Regions from separate parts of the Aliivibrio friggae genome, predicted to be linked through region 1. Evidence: predicted binding sites of a transcription regulator. Region 1 holds the regulator's gene; the other holds the start of a gene.
What was found. The regulator PurR, encoded in region 1, represses purine synthesis genes. The targets are predictions, from matches to a motif close to TNANGNAAACGTTTNCNTNA.

Region 1 (8,388 bases):
TTGAACTTGGGGTTACAGTAGAAAATATGACTTAGCAGAAAGGAAAAAAGGCTCATCATTTCTGATGAGCCTTTTTAATTGATGGTGCCCCGGGCCGGACTTGAACCGGCACAGCGCGAACGCCGAGGGATTTTAAATCCCTTGTGTCTACCAATTCCACCACCAGGGCACGCAATTTCTTGCGATGCTTCTAACCATGTTCTCAATAAATGAGAAGGTTGACACCATCTTTCATCACCGTAATAACAGTAATGTTTAATTCTTATTGTTAAAGTAAGTGGAGGCGCCTCCCGGAGTCGAACCGAGGTCCACGGATTTGCAATCCGCTGCATAGCCACTCTGCCAAGGCGCCATATATACTTTCACACTTATCTTTATTAGTTCGTTAGTGAACTACACTTCTCATCATTCAAATTTACACTTGAATGATAAATAGATGGTGCCCCGGGCCGGACTTGAACCGGCACAGCGCGAACGCCGAGGGATTTTAAATCCCTTGTGTCTACCAATTCCACCACCAGGGCACGCAATTCTTTATTGCGATGCTCCTAACCAATGTGTTCTAAAAAGAACGGTTAGACACCATCTTTAAAACAGTCTGCCAATGTTACGTGACTGCCTTTTACAAAATATGGAGCGACACACGAGGCTCGAACTCGTGACCTCAACCTTGGCAAGGTTGCGCTCTACCAGCTGAGCTAGTGTCGCATAAATCACTAAGAAATGGAGGCGCCTCCCGGAGTCGAACCGAGGTCCACGGATTTGCAATCCGCTGCATAGCCACTCTGCCAAGGCGCCATCTCTCTTACGGGGCTTAATGTAACCGATTTAAAAAAAGTGTCAAACAAAAATTTGCATTTGACACTCTGTTTGTAGACTTTATCGCCAAATAACTTAAAAAACAGTTAAGATGTTGAAAAAACGGTCTATTTCGGACGCCAAACTTTAATTTCTGACTGTGGCTTACCTTGCTCTTTACGATCATTTCTTCGTTTAGGCGCAGAATTACCAAATCGTTCTTCTTTTGCTTTTTCACGACGCTTTTCATTAAACGTATTGTTCGAATGATGATTACGTCCTGAACTTGCTTTTTTAATTACTCGTACTTTGCCATCGATCTCTTGAACTTTACGAGAAGCTTCTTCCGTCTTACTAGATGAACCAATCATATTATTAATTTGGTCCATTTCATCTGCACTCAAGTAACGCCATTCACCTGATGCTAATTTGCCAAGATCAATATTCATAATACGCACACGCTTTAGCTTAAATACTTCATAGTCTAAGTATTCACACATGCGGCGGATCTGACGATTAAGTCCCTGTGTTAAGGTAATACGAAAAACAAAACGAGATTCTTGTTCAATCTTACACGGTAAGGTAACCGTATCTAGAATAGGTACACCCGCCGCCATCTTAGTTAAGAATTCATCAGTGATCGGTTTATCAACGCGTACTACATATTCTTTTTCGTGCGCATTACCTGCACGAAGAATTTTATTTACAATATCGCCATCACTGGTTAAAAAGATCAAGCCATCTGAAGGTTTATCTAAACGACCAATTGGAAAGATACGTTGTTCATGATTAATATAATCAACGATATTGCCTTCAACATGACGCTCAGTCGTACATGTAATCCCTACGGGTTTATTAAATGCAATATAAATACGATCTTGTTTCTCTTTTAATGGTTTTCCATCAACCAGAACTTCATCACCTTCAGCTACTTTTGTTCCCATTTCAGGGACTTTGCCGTTAATTGTAATACGTTGTTGGTCAATAAGCTTATCTGCTTCTCTTCGTGAGCAATAACCCGTGTCACTAATGAATTTATTTAAACGGGTTAATTTAGGTTCTGGTGATGTCATGATGTACCTCAAAAAAGTGAACAGCCGAAGTGTAGCAGAAACGGATAAATATCCAATAAAAAAGCACCCTAAACCAATGCATAGGGTGCTTTCGCTGTCATAGACGCTGACGAACTGTCAGTTATATCTACAATTACTTAGTCTCTACCTTTGCCTCAACAACGTCAGTAGTCACTGGATCCGCTTTAACCAATTCAGTTTTAGCAACAGTAGTCTCTTCTACGATGCTTTCTTGAGCTTCTGCGATAGGTTCAGCAGCTACTGGAGCCTCTTCGACTACTGCCGTTTCTTCTGATGCTTGCTCTTCCGGTTGATTGTTTTCTGCAACTGCCGCTTGTTCCGCATTTTCTTCCGCTGTGGCTGGCTCTGCAGTTATTGCCTCTTTCTTTGCTTTTTCTGCCGCTTCTTTCTCTTTATAAGAAGCAATCACACCATTCAAATTATTAATTAAGTTATCATTTCGCTCAAGTTGTTGTGTCAGTACAACCACTTGTTTTTGAACATTAGCACGATCGCCAGTTTGCTTTTCAACTGTCACTTCCAGTGTTTTGATTTGCACCTGAAGCTCTTTGATTTTATCTTCTAGATCAGCCGTATTATTAATCTCATGCATTTGCTGTACTGAAACCAAAACCGCCTCAGTCTGCATTCTTAATGGTTGGTTACGGTAATCATCACCATTAATTGCTTGTGAAATAGATAATAATTTATTTTCAAACTCTAATACTGGTTGCTCAAATTGGCCATTTTTAACTGCTTTCAGTAATTTCACTTCAGCTGCCATGTTTTTTAAATGATCAAGTTGAAAACGTGTTTTAGCAACAACATCAACAATTAATGCTTTATCACGATTGTTTGCTTGTACTGCTTTTTTAGCTTTATCTAATTCCGCTTTAGCTTGGCCATAGCTAATTGGTGCAATGGCCTTAAATCCCTTACGAGATAAGTCAGAAAACTCTTTTTCCAGTGGCTCAACATGAATTTTTAATGTTGTTTTAATCTCTGTAACTTTTGCATTGGTTAGAAATGATGCTTGCTTAGTTTGAGCTTCAGCAATATCGTTTTCAACCACAGTTACAAAGAGTGCTTTATACTGAGTGTTTAGGCTTGAAAACTCTTGTGAGTAATACTTTTTAGCATCAATCTCAATCAAATATGCCATCTGTGCAATAGCATCAGACAATACGACATCTGCCGTTGCTTTATAACGTTTAAGTTTCGAAAGTTCACTATCGGCAACTGCAACTAAAGACATGTACTTTGCAGCATAAGAACCCGAAGAGAACATTGAGTACTCTTCATTAATTAGCCCTGGCTCTTTTTCAATTTCTAAAAAGATCTCTTTTGCTTCAGCCCACTCTTCCATCATTGTCGCGTATGCGGCTTCTGAATAAATTGAAAAAGAGTCTACAGAATCAAAAGTTGTTTTATCTAATGAATATTGTTTCTGAAGCGCATCAAATGTTGATACTGATTGTACTTTGTCATTTTGCTCAGTTACAGCCACTGCTGACTCACCACCAGTACTCTGACAGCCAACCACACCGACTAACGCAGAGGCAATCATTGCCATTTTAAAAAATTGTTTCATCACTAACCCATAATAATTATTTTTGAATAGACATCACATAACATAGTAGTACAAACAAAAATTAAAGACAGCTTTTCTTATGTATGAGGCGAAATCAGTATTGACATTGATATAACAACAAAAAAAGCCACTCAATTTTGAGTGGCTTTCTGTATTATCTATCGCAGTTTATGAAAATTAATCTCCTGCGAACATATAACCTTCACCGTGTACAGTGACAAAAATTTGAGGATTTTTTGGATCCACTTCCATTTTTGCTCGCATTCTACGGATCAGTACATCAATCGTTCTATCATTTGGGGCATCTACGCGATGACTGATCATATTCAAAATACGTTCACGTGATAGAACCGTATTTGGGTATGAAGACAGAGCAACCAATAATTCATATTCTGCTTTCGTGAGTTTTACTGGCTCGCCATTATTTGACAAAGCACGACGTTGGATATCAAAAGTCCACTCACCAAAGCGAACAATACTCGACTCATCCACTTCAACAGGTTCATTGACTAACGACATACGCCAAAATAAATTTTTCACTCGTACTAATAGCTCACGTAATTCAACAGGCTTAGTAACATAATCATCAGCCCCCATTTCTAGACCAACAATGCGGTCAATACTATCTGTTCGTCCTGTAACAAGAATAATACCAATATTCGACTGACTGCGTAATTCACGCGCCAACAATAAACCATCCTCTCCTGGTAGGTTTATATCAAGCATAATTAAATCAACTTTTTGTTCAGCCAAAATAGTTCGCATTTCTGCCCCTGTTTCAGCCTCGCTCACTTGATATCCCTCGGCTTCAAAATAGCCTACAAGTTTAGAGCGAGTTACCACTTCGTCTTCAACAACTAAAATGTGATAGCTCATAATCTTCTCTTTTTTATGGTTATTAGGATGGTTCTTATCTTATTCTATTCATATTTTGTAATAATGCCAATTCTCAATTGATATTTCTGTATTTTAATTGATTCAAGACAATTCTTAATAAAAATCGAACATTAATCTTTACTCATATATTTATACACCCTGTTAATGAGAGGTGCTATTCCTTTTCATACTTATCCAGTACAATTCTTAAATAAACTTTTTGGAGTAAAAGATAAATGAACGAATTAACAGCATTTAATGAACAACGCGCTGAAATTTACTGGTGGCTTTCAAGCTTATTAGCTAATGAACTAACAACTGAGCAGCTTGAGCAGTACAACAGTTTTGAAGTACGTACTTTTTTAGCAAGCTTGGCTGAAACTCCAACGTTAGCGACATCGATGAATGCTTTAATTGAAAAACTAAATCAATTACAAAGCCGCGAAGACGTGCAACTTGAGCTATCTGCTGATTTCTGTCAAGCCTTTCTAGGCTCGGATAAAAACAGTGCTCTGCCTTACGCGTCGATATATTTAGACAAGGCAGGCATCCTAAATGGCAAGCCAGCTCAAGATATGCGAGATCTACTTTCAAAATATGACATTGCACAAAAGTCTGAGTTTAACGAACCTGCTGACCATATTGCTATTGAATTAGATTTTCTTGGTAACTTAATTGCCATGACAAATCAGCAATCATCTGAAGAAGATTTTGAAACTTACATGAATGCTCAACTAACGTTTATCAACGAACAATTACTTTCATGGGTTCCAAGATTTAGTCAAATATGTAAAGAAAGAGATGAGTTTGGTTTTTATGCTTCTGTTACCGACTTTTTAGTTGCGTTCTTACGATTAGATGCGACTTTCCTTACCGGTGAGTAATATAAATGCTAAAATTGATGCAATAAACTAACAAGTCCGTGATGTAAATCAGATTACAACCAAAATTTATTAAATCAATAATTGTTTGCACTATGCTTTACCTATAAAATGTGAACGCAAACGATAAAATTTGAAAACTAAATGAAAACCGCATTTTTGGCGGTTTTTTTTATTTATACCTTTTTATTTATACCTAGACTTAGGGCCTATTTATCTTCCATCAGTTCTTTACAGATCAAAACTCATTTTTGTTGGAAGATAAATAGCCCCTTAATAATCATTTAAGGCTTTTATATGGCTACTATTAAAGACGTTGCAAAACTTGCTTCGGTTTCAACCACCACGGTATCGCACGTAATTAACAAGACACGCTTTGTCGCAGAAGCAACTCAAAAGCGTGTATGGGAAGCAGTTGAAGAACTTAACTATGCACCAAGTGCTGTTGCTCGTAGTTTAAAGTGCAATACGACACGTACTATTGGTATGCTAGTAACTCAATCATTTAACCCATTTTTTGCTGAAGTAATGCATGGGGTTGAAAACTACTGCTACAAACAAGGTTACACACTATTTATGTGTAATACCGAGGGCGATTTAGATAAACAAAAACATTACCTTCGTATGCTTTCTGAAAAACGAGTAGATGGCTTATTGGTTATGTGTTCAGATCTTAATGAACAATTATTAGCACTACTTGAAAAGAATACCGAGTTACCAATGGTAATTATGGACTGGGGCCCTGATAGTCCACACACAGATAAAATCATTGATAACTCTGAAAAAGGTGGCTATTTAGCAACAAAACATTTGATCGAAAATGGCCATACTCAAATTGCTTGTATTACAGGTCAAGCTGAAAAAACCACATGTAAAGAACGTGTTCATGGTTTTCAACGCGCTCATGAAGAAGCTAACTTGCCATTTAAATCAGAATGGATATTAGAAGGTGACTTTGAATGCGCTTCTGCATCAAAAGCGATTGATAAGCTATTAGCCATGCAAGAGCGTCCAACTGCTTTATTTTGTTTTAACGATATAATGGCTCTGGCTGCAATCAGTCGAATTAAGCAATCTGGTTTGCGAGTGCCTGAAGATATTTCTGTTATTGGCTACGATAATATAGAACTTTCAGCTTACTTCTCACCACCGCTAACGACGATCCACCAACCTAAACGTCGTGTAGGAAAAACTGCGGTAGAGATATTATTAGAGCGAATTAAGGATAAACATCACGAACGTCGTGTTTTTGAAATGCAGCCAGAGGTTGTTTCTCGCAGTAGTGTTCTTAATCGTTTAAAATAATAATTACAATTCTTTTTATATCAAAAACTTATTTATTTCTCTTTTTTATTTAAAACTTGAACAGAGATAACAAAAAAACAACGCCATTATGTGAACCAAGATCACATAATGGCGTTTTTTGCTATAACACACCTTATTGATTGCTATATCATCAATAGTGTCACGAACATGGCAAACTATGCGAAAGTATAGGACGCAAAGCTTCCGGCCTACGTATTATATATAAGGTAGCGGGGTTGCCGACGGCGAGTATTCTGTCAATCGTTGTTAATTTTTACGTTAAAATAACAATGATTTCTTTTAAGCTTGCTACTATTTCCTCGGGCTCAGTTGTTTAGTGACATAGACTTACTAACCGAGAATTATTGCAATGGATAAACCAATACTAAAAGAATCACTTCGTTTACTTTCCTCTCTTGGGAAGATCTCTTCGCGTTCAATGTTTGGTGGCTTTGGTGTCTTTATAGATGACACTATGTTTGCCCTTGTCGTTCAAGACAAACTGCATTTACGATCAAGCGAAGAAACGATTAATTTATTTAAAGAGCAAGGATTTGAACCTTACGTTTATAAAAAACGTGGTTTTCCAGTTGTTACTAAATATTTTGCTCTTCCTGAGGAGTGTTGGAATGAACCAGATTCCATCTTGCTTCAAGCTGTTATAGCTTTAGATGTCGCGAAAAAAGATAAAGAAAAACAGAAAACCGCAGAACCATCACGTATTAAAGATTTACCAAACCTTCGATTAGCTACAGAAAGAATGCTAAAGAAAGCAGGGATTAATACAGTAGAAGAACTACGTAGTACAGGCTCAGTAAATGCTTATAAAGCAATTCAACAAACTCATTCTAGCCATGTTAGTGATGAATTATTATGGTCTCTTGAGGGAGCAATTAAAGGCACACATTGGTCTGTTGTTTCATCGGAAACAAGATGTGAACTAAGAAAGCAATTATAAATTAGCTCACAATAATTCTCCTTCATAATTTCAGATACTGTTCTTAGTTTTAAACTAAAGGCAGTATCTGCATCTCCTCGTTTTAACTTATTTATTTTACAGTTTCAAATTAAAATCATTCAGAACAAAAACTTAACCAACCAACCTTATCAATCACATCGTATTAACTTTATTGTAAATAATCTATTATTTCACCTTTAATTCAGATACCCTATATATGGTATTAAAGCCGATTAATTGGCCTAATGAATTATTGGATATTGTTAGATGAACAAAAACACAATCAGCAAAAAATGGCTCTACCTACCTATCATATGCATGATATTTACCATGTCTCTTGGTTTATTTATTTTTAACTCAACACTTTCTGATTGGCTTGAAAAAAAGGTCGAAGGTGGAATGTCTGAAGAAATCTCACGCGTCATAAAAGAAATAAATGATGACCAAGTTTCTTTTTCTGATTTAAAAGCCTTAGATGTTTATATAAAAACCAAGCTAGAACTAGCTAAAGAAGATCACGTAACAATCATCAAAGCTGATGGTACACCTATCGCAGACAGTGATATCTCTTTAGAAGCCGTATTACGACTTGAAAACCACCTAAATAGAAAAGAAGTTGTTGACGCTAAAAACTTAAATTATGGCACCACGACCCGCTTCAGTACTTCTCGCTTTAAAAATTTACTGTATTCAGCACAATCATTCGATTACCAAGGTCAAACTTATATTGTTAGAGTCGCGACACCATTAACGCGTATAGACGCAATGGTAGAAGAATTGATGAATATCCTAATAATTTTAATGGGGATTAATATTTCACTTGTTATTGGTTCTTCTTTATTAAGTAACAAATTGATTCAGCAGCAAGTACAAAATGAGCAAGATTTACAAGAAGATCGTATTGAG
Region 2 (8,388 bases), 1.0 Mb from region 1:
TCACAATGGAAGGGCTTGAATTTATCGATGTATTTACTAGATAACTTAGTTAAGTTGAGGACCTGCTTTAACTAGCGCCTTACCTTCGTCATTATCTGTGTATTGAGCAAAGTTTTTAATGAAACGCTGAGCTAGATCTTCCGCTTTGCTGTCCCATTGTAGTGGGTCAGTGTAAGTATCACGAGGATCTAAGATTGAGGTATCAACACCTGGTAATGATGTTGGTACTTCTAGGTTAAATACTGGAATGTTTTTGCTTTCAGCGTGGTCGATTGAACCATCTAAAATCGCATCAATAATTGCACGAGTATCTTGGATAGAGATACGTTTACCTGTGCCATTCCACCCTGTATTTACAATGTATGCTTCTGCGCCAACTGCTTCCATTCGTTTTACAAGAACTTCGGCGTATTGTGTTGGGTGCAGTGTTAAGAACGCCGCGCCAAATGCTGCTGAGAACGTTGGTGTCGGCTCAGTAATACCACGTTCAGTACCTGCTAACTTAGCAGTAAAACCTGAAAGGAAGTGATACTTAGTTTGTTCTGGCGTTAGTTTTGCTACAGGAGGTAGAACACCAAATGCATCTGCGGTTAAGAAAATAACTTTATTTGCATGGCCTGCTTTTGATACTGGCTTAACAATATTATCGATGTGATAAATTGGGTAAGAAACACGAGTGTTTTCAGTTTTAGAGCCATCATCAAAATCAATAGTGCCGTCACTACGAACAGTTACATTCTCAAGTAGAGCGTCACGGCGGATCGCATTGAAAATATCAGGTTCAGCTTCTTTCGATAGGCGGATTGTTTTTGCGTAACAGCCCCCTTCAAAATTGAAGATACCGTCATTATCCCAACCGTGTTCATCATCACCAATGAGTTGGCGTTTTGGATCGGTTGAAAGCGTAGTTTTACCTGTACCTGATAAACCAAAGAATACCGCAACATCACCTTCTTCACCCACATTTGCAGAACAGTGCATTGATGCAATGCCTTGCAGTGGAAGAAGGTAGTTCATCATTGCGAACATGCCTTTTTTCATTTCACCGCCGTACCAAGTACCACCGATGATTTGTACGCGCTCTGTTAAGTTGAAAGCAACAAAGTTTTCCGAATTTAATCCGTGTTCTACGTAATTAGGGTTGGTTGCTTTTGCACCGTTCATTACCACAAAATCGGGTTCAAACGTTGCTAGTTCTTCTTCTGTTGGTCGAATGAACATGTTTTTTACGAAGTGTGCTTGCCATGCCACTTCCGTAATGACTCGAACACTCAAACGAGTATCAGGGTTTGCACCACAATAACCGTCAATAACAAATAGGCGCTTACCAGAAAGTTGCTCTGTGACTAGGGCTTTTAGATCATCCCAAACTGCTGGTGTGATAGCTTTATTGTCGTTTTTACCTTGATCAGACCACCACAGTGTATCTTTTGTCGTGTCATCTTTTACGATGTATTTATCTTTTGGTGAACGGCCAGTAAAAATACCAGTATCTACCGCAACTGAGCCAAGCTCTGTCATTACACCACGCTCATAACCTTCTAGGTCAGGACGTGTTTCTTCTTCGAACAGTTGGTCATAACTTGGGTTACGGAGAACATCAGTAACATTGGTTAGACCATGTTGAGTAAGATCGAGCTGTGCAGCCTTTTTATGTTCCATAACAGTCATAGGAGCTCCTTAAAGGAATTTTGTAGGGATTTTTAATATTTCTAATTATTTGTATTCTGCTAATCATGCTAACAATGCGGTAAATTGAAAACAGGGAGATGAATCATAAAATAACCATAAAGTAGTAGTGGTTATTTAATCACCATCACAAAATAGCAATAGCCCTATTCTACTCTTAAAGAAATCGTTTGCGCTAGATGTAATTGATTATTATTTAAACAAAATTAAGTGTGGATAAGTGGAATTAAAAAGGTGTTTGATATCAAATTTAGTTATAAAAAAAGCCAACCTAATGGCTGGCTTTTCGACAAAATAAGTAACTTATTCTGTATGGTAAATTAATGAACGGTGTCATTACCTTTTGTCGCGTCTTCAAAAATATTCGCAACATCGATACTGTCAAAATCGTAGCTTGTGCCACAGTAATCACAATGAAGAGAAACTTTGCCTTCTGTTTTTACGATGTCATCAACTTCAGCTCTTTCAATCGTAACAATTGCACCTGCGCTGCGCTCACGAGAACAACCACAGAAGAACTCAACATGTTGAGGTTCAAATAATTGCACTTTATCTTGGTTGTATAAACGATATAAAACGTCTTCGCCTTCTAGGCCAAATAGCTCTTCGTTTTTAATCGTATCAGTCAGTTGTTCTAGATGTTCGAAGTCATCTGCAGAGCCAGTGCCGTCAGGCATAACTTGCAGTAGCATACCAGCAGCGTGAGGTTTGCCTTCAAATTCACCTAGGCGTAACCATAAGCGAGTTTTTAATTGCTCAGAACGTTCAAAGTAACCTTCAAAACAAGCAGCTAAATCTTTACCGTCAAGTGCAACAACACCTTGGTAACGCTCACCATCTTTTGGTGCGATAGTAATAACTAGATAACCTTTACCCATTAATTGGTGCAGTGTGGCATCATCAGAAATTTCGCCATCAAAGCGAGCGACACCACGAACCTTTTGATCGTTATCGCCATTAATTACTACAAGAGAAACAGGACCGTCACCTTGAAGTTGAAGGGTAATTGAGCCTTCAAATTTTAATGTTGCAGTTAATAGTGTGGTTGCAACTAATAGCTCACCCAAAAGGTTTTGTACTGCTTTAGGGTATTCCTTGCTAGAAATGATTTGTTGGTAAGCATCGTCTAATTGAACAAGTTCACCACGAACAGATAAATCTTCAAATAGGTAACGATGCAATGTGTTATTTGCCATGAAATACTCCAGCAATTGTATTAAGGGTTGTTGTCGCTCACAGTATAGTGATTATTGTTGCTTGAATCTCATGATATCACGTCGCTGTTTTTTATCTGGACGTTTATCAGGATGTGGGCTGCCAAGAGAATTGAGTTTGCGTAATTTTGCATTCTCTTCACGATGCTTAATGCTACTTTCTGTTTCTTTATAAAGCGTTTGTGCAACAGGGGCACCGCGACGTTGATCTGAAAGGATTTCAATAACCACGACGATTTCTTCGTTGTTGCCTTGGCGAAGTTTAACTTCCGCACCAACTTCGACTAATTTACTTGGTTTAGCTCGTTGGCCATTATAATGAACTTTACCGCCATCAACCATATTTCTCGCAATAGAGCGAGTCTTGTAAAAACGAGCAGCCCAGAGCCATTTATCGAGTCTGATGCCATCGTTGGTATTAGATTTTGAACTCATTATGCCTACCTAATGTCTTACTTCTCTGCTTATTTAATGGTGTCAGGAATTTTTTTTTCAATCTTTTGAGGAGAATTAATCAAAATTGATAAGCAACTAGAGTCATTAATGAGAAATAATGCTCTAATAACGAGTTCCCCCTCTTTAATTACGTGATATGTCTTCGAGTAATTCAATAAAACGACATTATTCTCGGTAATTATGCGGTGATATTTTATAATTCATACTGACATCAACTATTTAATTGACTTTGTAACATAGAAAGGAAGCTCTGAGCCTAATGATAGCTAATATGAAAATAGAAAAAATTTCTCAATATTGGTCGGTATATCAATCTACGATATCTAAAAGTTTAACTGTTGTGTTGGTTGCTTGTTTTGCGTGGATTTGTGGCTCTCTCTTTTGGTCGATGCTTGCTCCTCAAACATCTGTTTCTCAATGGCAGCCTAAAGCTGTGGTTGTCGCTAATACGCAAAAGAAAAATGGAGATGACTCTTTATCTGGTTTATTGAATAGCCAAGTGTTTGGGCATTTTAATACAGAGAAAAAAGTTGAGCAGCCAAAAATAGTTGAAGTGAAAGACGCCCCTAAGACTCGCTTAAATTTAACCCTAGCAGGTGTCGTTGCCAGTTCTAAGCCTACATTGAGTTTGGCGGTTATTGCGAATCGAGGAAAACAGAATACGTACGGTATTGACGAGACGATTGATGGAACGCGTGCAACCGTAAAAGCGATCAGTGTGGATCGCATTATTATCTCTAATAATGGCCGTGATGAAACTTTAATGTTAGAAGGCATTGAGTACACAAAAATATCAACAGAGAGAAATAGTACGGGTAGTTCTGGCACTGTGTTGGGAAATAATCGTCAAAATTCTAATCAAGACGAACTGGATAATATTCGTAAAGAGATAGCGAAAAACCCACAATCGGTATTGAAATACATTCGTCTTTCTCAAGTGTCTGATAATGGAAAAATCACGGGATATCGTGTTAATCCAGGTAAAGACCGTAAATTATTTGATTCAGTTGGCCTTAAGCCAGGTGATATAGCGACCAGCTTAAATGGGATTGATTTAACTGATCCTGCCGCAATGAGTGCATTGTGGAAAAACATGTCGGAAATGACAGAGCTTAATTTAACCGTTCAGCGTGACGGTCAACTACATGACATTTTTATCGGTTTATAACGGATAAATAAGAAAATGAATAAGGGTATATTGTGAAAAAGTGCATAGGCAAGGGAGCCTTATTACTTGCGGGCAGCATGATGTGGACATCGGCTATTGCAAATGACTTTAGTGCTAGCTTCAAAGGGACGGATATTCAAGAGTTCATCAATATTGTGGGTCGAAACTTAGAAAAGACCATTATTGTTGATCCCTCTGTTCGTGGCAAAGTAGATGTTCGTAGCTATGACTTATTAAATGAAGAGCAATACTATCAGTTCTTTTTAAGTGTACTTGAAGTGTATGGCTACGCTGTTGTTGAGATGGACAGTGGCATTTTAAAAGTCATTAAAGATAAAGACGCTAAAACCTCAGCCGTTCCAGTACTTGGTGCAAAAGACAAAATTACAGGTGATGCAGTAATTACTCGTGTTATTGCCGTTCGTAATGTCTCTGTGCGTGAGTTGTCTCCTTTGTTACGTCAGCTAAATGATAATGCCGGTGCGGGTAACGTTGTGCACTATGATCCTGCCAATATCATTATGATCACAGGTCGTGCGGCGGTGGTAAATCGCTTAGCGGAAATTATTGAACGTGTTGACCAAGCTGGCGATAAAGAAATTGAAGTAGTGGATTTACAAAATGCCTCTGCCGCTGAAATGGTACGTATTGTTGATGCGCTAAATAAAACCACAGAAGCGAAAAATACCCCTGCTTTTTTACAGCCTAAATTGGTTGCAGATGAGCGCACTAACTCGATTCTTATTTCGGGTGATCCAAAGGTACGTAATCGTCTTAAAAAATTAATTAAGCAGCTTGATGTTGAAATGGCGACTAAAGGTAATAACCAAGTTGTCTATTTACGTTATGCCAAAGCAGAAGATTTGGTTGATGTACTAAAAGGGGTTTCTGATAACTTAACCGCGAGTAAAGGTGGTTCTCAAAAAGGTGGTTCAAGTAATCGCAGTGATGTGATGATCTCTGCTCATGCTGATACCAATGCCTTAGTGATCACTGCGCCGCCAGATGTAATGCGTGCAGTAAAAGATGTGATTGCTCAGTTAGATATTCGTCGTGCTCAAGTCTTGATTGAAGCCTTGATAGTTGAATTAGCCGAAGGAGATGGCGTAAACCTTGGCGTACAATGGGGTAACCTCGAAACGGGTGCTATGATCCAATATAGCAATACGGGAGCATCGATTGGTGCCACCATGGTTGGTTTAGAAAAAGCTAAAGACACAACAACAACAACCGCTGTTTATGATGAAAATAATAACTTTTTACGAAATGAAACGACGACTGAAAAAGGTAGCTATGACTCATTAGCTACTGCTCTTAAAGGCGTTCAAGGTGCTGCAGTCAGTGTCATGATGGGGGATTGGGCGGCATTGATTACTGCCGTATCGACTGATTCAAACTCTAACATTCTGTCATCACCGAGTATTACCGTAATGGATAATGGTGAAGCGTCATTTATTGTTGGTGAAGAAGTTCCAGTATTAACGGGATCTACATCAGGCTCAAATAATGAAAATCCATTCCAAACAGTTGATCGTAAAGAAGTCGGTATCAAGCTTAAAGTTGTGCCACAAATAAACGAAGGTAACTCAGTTCGTTTAGATATCGAACAAGAAGTGTCTAACGTATTAGGTGCTAATGGTGCGGTTGATGTGCGTTTTGCTAAACGTCAGCTAAATACGTCAGTGATGGTTGAAGATGGCAAGATGCTTGTTCTTGGTGGTTTGATTGATGAGAGAGCACTAGAGAGTGAATCGAAAGTTCCTTTCTTGGGTGATATTCCTATCTTAGGTTACCTATTTAAATCAACCAGTACGCAAGTTGAGAAGAAAAATCTAATGGTGTTCATCAAGCCAACCATTATTCGTGATGGCATGACGGCTGATGGGATCACTCAACGTAAATATAACTACATTCGAGCAGAGCAATTGTATAACGCTGAGAAAGGTTTGAAGTTGATGGATGACGCCCATATTCCGGTATTACCTAAATTTGGTAAAGAGGTTAATCATCCAGCAGAGATCCAAGCGTTCTTCGAACAATTTAGTGAAGATAAGGAAAAATAATGGCGGATACGTTATTTCCTGAATCTTCAGCAATGCTGCGTTTGCCTTTTTCTTTTGCAAAAAGGCATTCTGTAGTTATTGAAGCAAGTTCTGAAGGCTGGGTGCTGTATTACGCGCTCACCCCTTCGCCAATGGTACTGTGTGAAATTCGTCGAGTATGTAAATCAGGTTTTTCGTTAATTCAATTAACCAAAGAAGAATTTGATACCAAGGTAACTCAAGTCTATCAACGTAACTCGTCAGAAGCGCAACAGCTGATGGAAGATATTGGTGCCGATAATGATGATTTCTTCTCTCTGGCTGAAGAGCTGCCTGATAATGATGATTTATTAGAATCAGAAGACGATGCTCCCATCATTAAATTGATCAACGCCATGTTGGGTGAAGCAATTAAAGAGGGTGCATCAGATATTCATATTGAGACGTTTGAAAAAATATTGTCGATTCGTTTCCGTGTTGATGGTGTATTGCGTGATGTTTTGAGTCCAAGCCGTAAATTGGCGCCACTGTTGGTATCGCGTGTAAAAGTGATGTCGAAACTTGATATCGCGGAGAAGCGTGTCCCTCAAGATGGCCGTATTTCATTGCGTATTGGTGGTCGAGCGGTTGATGTACGTGTTTCTACCATGCCATCTTCCCATGGCGAACGTGTGGTAATGCGTTTATTAGACAAAAATGCGACTCGTTTGGACTTAAATAGCTTAGGTATGTCGGCTGAAAACCATAAAAACTTTCAGCACATCATCAAGCGTCCTCACGGCATTATTTTGGTTACTGGTCCAACAGGTTCAGGTAAATCAACCACGTTATATGCCGGTTTAGGGGAGTTAGACAGTTCTCAATCGAATATTCTAACCGTAGAAGATCCAATCGAATTTGATATTGATGGCATTGGTCAAACCCAAGTTAATCCAAAAGTAGACATGACGTTTGCTCGTGGGTTACGTGCCATTCTTCGTCAAGATCCAGATGTGGTAATGATCGGTGAGATCCGTGATTTAGAAACCGCAGAAATCGCCGTTCAAGCTTCATTAACCGGCCACTTAGTGATGTCGACACTTCACACCAATACGGCTGTGGGGGCGATCACTCGTCTGCGTGATATGGGAATCGAACCTTTCTTAATTTCATCCTCTCTGCTTGGTGTACTTGCTCAACGTCTGGTCCGTACTTTATGTAAGGAGTGTAAAACGCCTTATGAAGCCGATGACGAGCAGAAAAAACTCTTTAATTTATCCGCTTCAGATAGCTTGGTTCTTTATAAACCGAAGGGCTGTGATCACTGTAATGGTAAGGGCTATCGTGGGCGTACCGGCATTCATGAGTTACTGGTTGTAAATGAGAAAGTTCAAGAGTTGATCCACAAAGAGGCTGGCGAGCAAGAGATTGAAAAAGAAGTTCGTGGTACCACTCGTGGGATTCAGCAAGATGGTTTATTAAAAGTACAACAAGGGATCACAACACTGGAAGAGGTGATGCGAGTCACTCGGGAAGGGTAAATGGCAGCCTTTGAATACAAAGCATTAGAAAAAACAGGCAAGCAGAAAAAAGGCGTCATGGAAGGCGATAATGCACGTCAAGTTCGCCAACGGTTAAAAGAGCAAGGCTTAATTCCGGTTGAAGTGATTGAAACCAAATCAAAGCAGCAAAAGAGTGCCTCTCAAGGGTTAAGCTTTAAGCGTGGGATTAGTGTTAATGATTTATCATTGATCACTCGCCAATTAGCGACCTTAGTTCAAGCGGGAATGCCATTAGAAGAGTGTTTAAAAGCCGTCGCAGAGCAAGGTGAAAAAGCCCA

Region 2: a site for PurR is predicted at 1,848-1,867, ahead of pckA (phosphoenolpyruvate carboxykinase (ATP)). Genes of this name have one in related genera too.

The regions. Positions count from the first base shown of each region.
Region 1 is NZ_CM170648.1:1,817,858-1,826,245, forward strand. It holds tRNA gene AC2INI_RS08420 (tRNA-Leu) at 83-169, opposite strand; tRNA gene AC2INI_RS08425 (tRNA-Cys) at 279-352, opposite strand; tRNA gene AC2INI_RS08430 (tRNA-Leu) at 438-524, opposite strand; tRNA gene AC2INI_RS08435 (tRNA-Gly) at 633-708, opposite strand; tRNA gene AC2INI_RS08440 (tRNA-Cys) at 725-798, opposite strand; gene rluF (23S rRNA pseudouridine(2604) synthase RluF) at 927-1,871, opposite strand; gene AC2INI_RS08450 (hypothetical protein) at 2,005-3,462, opposite strand; gene torR (two-component system response regulator TorR) at 3,640-4,338, opposite strand; gene torD (molecular chaperone TorD) at 4,575-5,222, shown strand; gene purR (HTH-type transcriptional repressor PurR) at 5,517-6,524, shown strand; cyclic di-GMP riboswitch class I at 6,685-6,768, shown strand; gene AC2INI_RS08470 (TfoX/Sxy family DNA transformation protein) at 6,895-7,482, shown strand; gene AC2INI_RS08475 (sensor domain-containing diguanylate cyclase) at 7,750-8,388, shown strand, end outside.
Region 2 is NZ_CM170648.1:2,816,481-2,824,868, reverse strand. It holds gene pckA (phosphoenolpyruvate carboxykinase (ATP)) at 46-1,671, opposite strand; gene hslO (Hsp33 family molecular chaperone HslO) at 2,010-2,885, opposite strand; gene hslR (ribosome-associated heat shock protein Hsp15) at 2,937-3,338, opposite strand; gene gspC (type II secretion system protein GspC) at 3,619-4,527, shown strand; gene gspD (type II secretion system secretin GspD) at 4,605-6,590, shown strand; gene gspE (type II secretion system ATPase GspE) at 6,590-8,089, shown strand; gene gspF (type II secretion system inner membrane protein GspF) at 8,090-8,388, shown strand, end outside.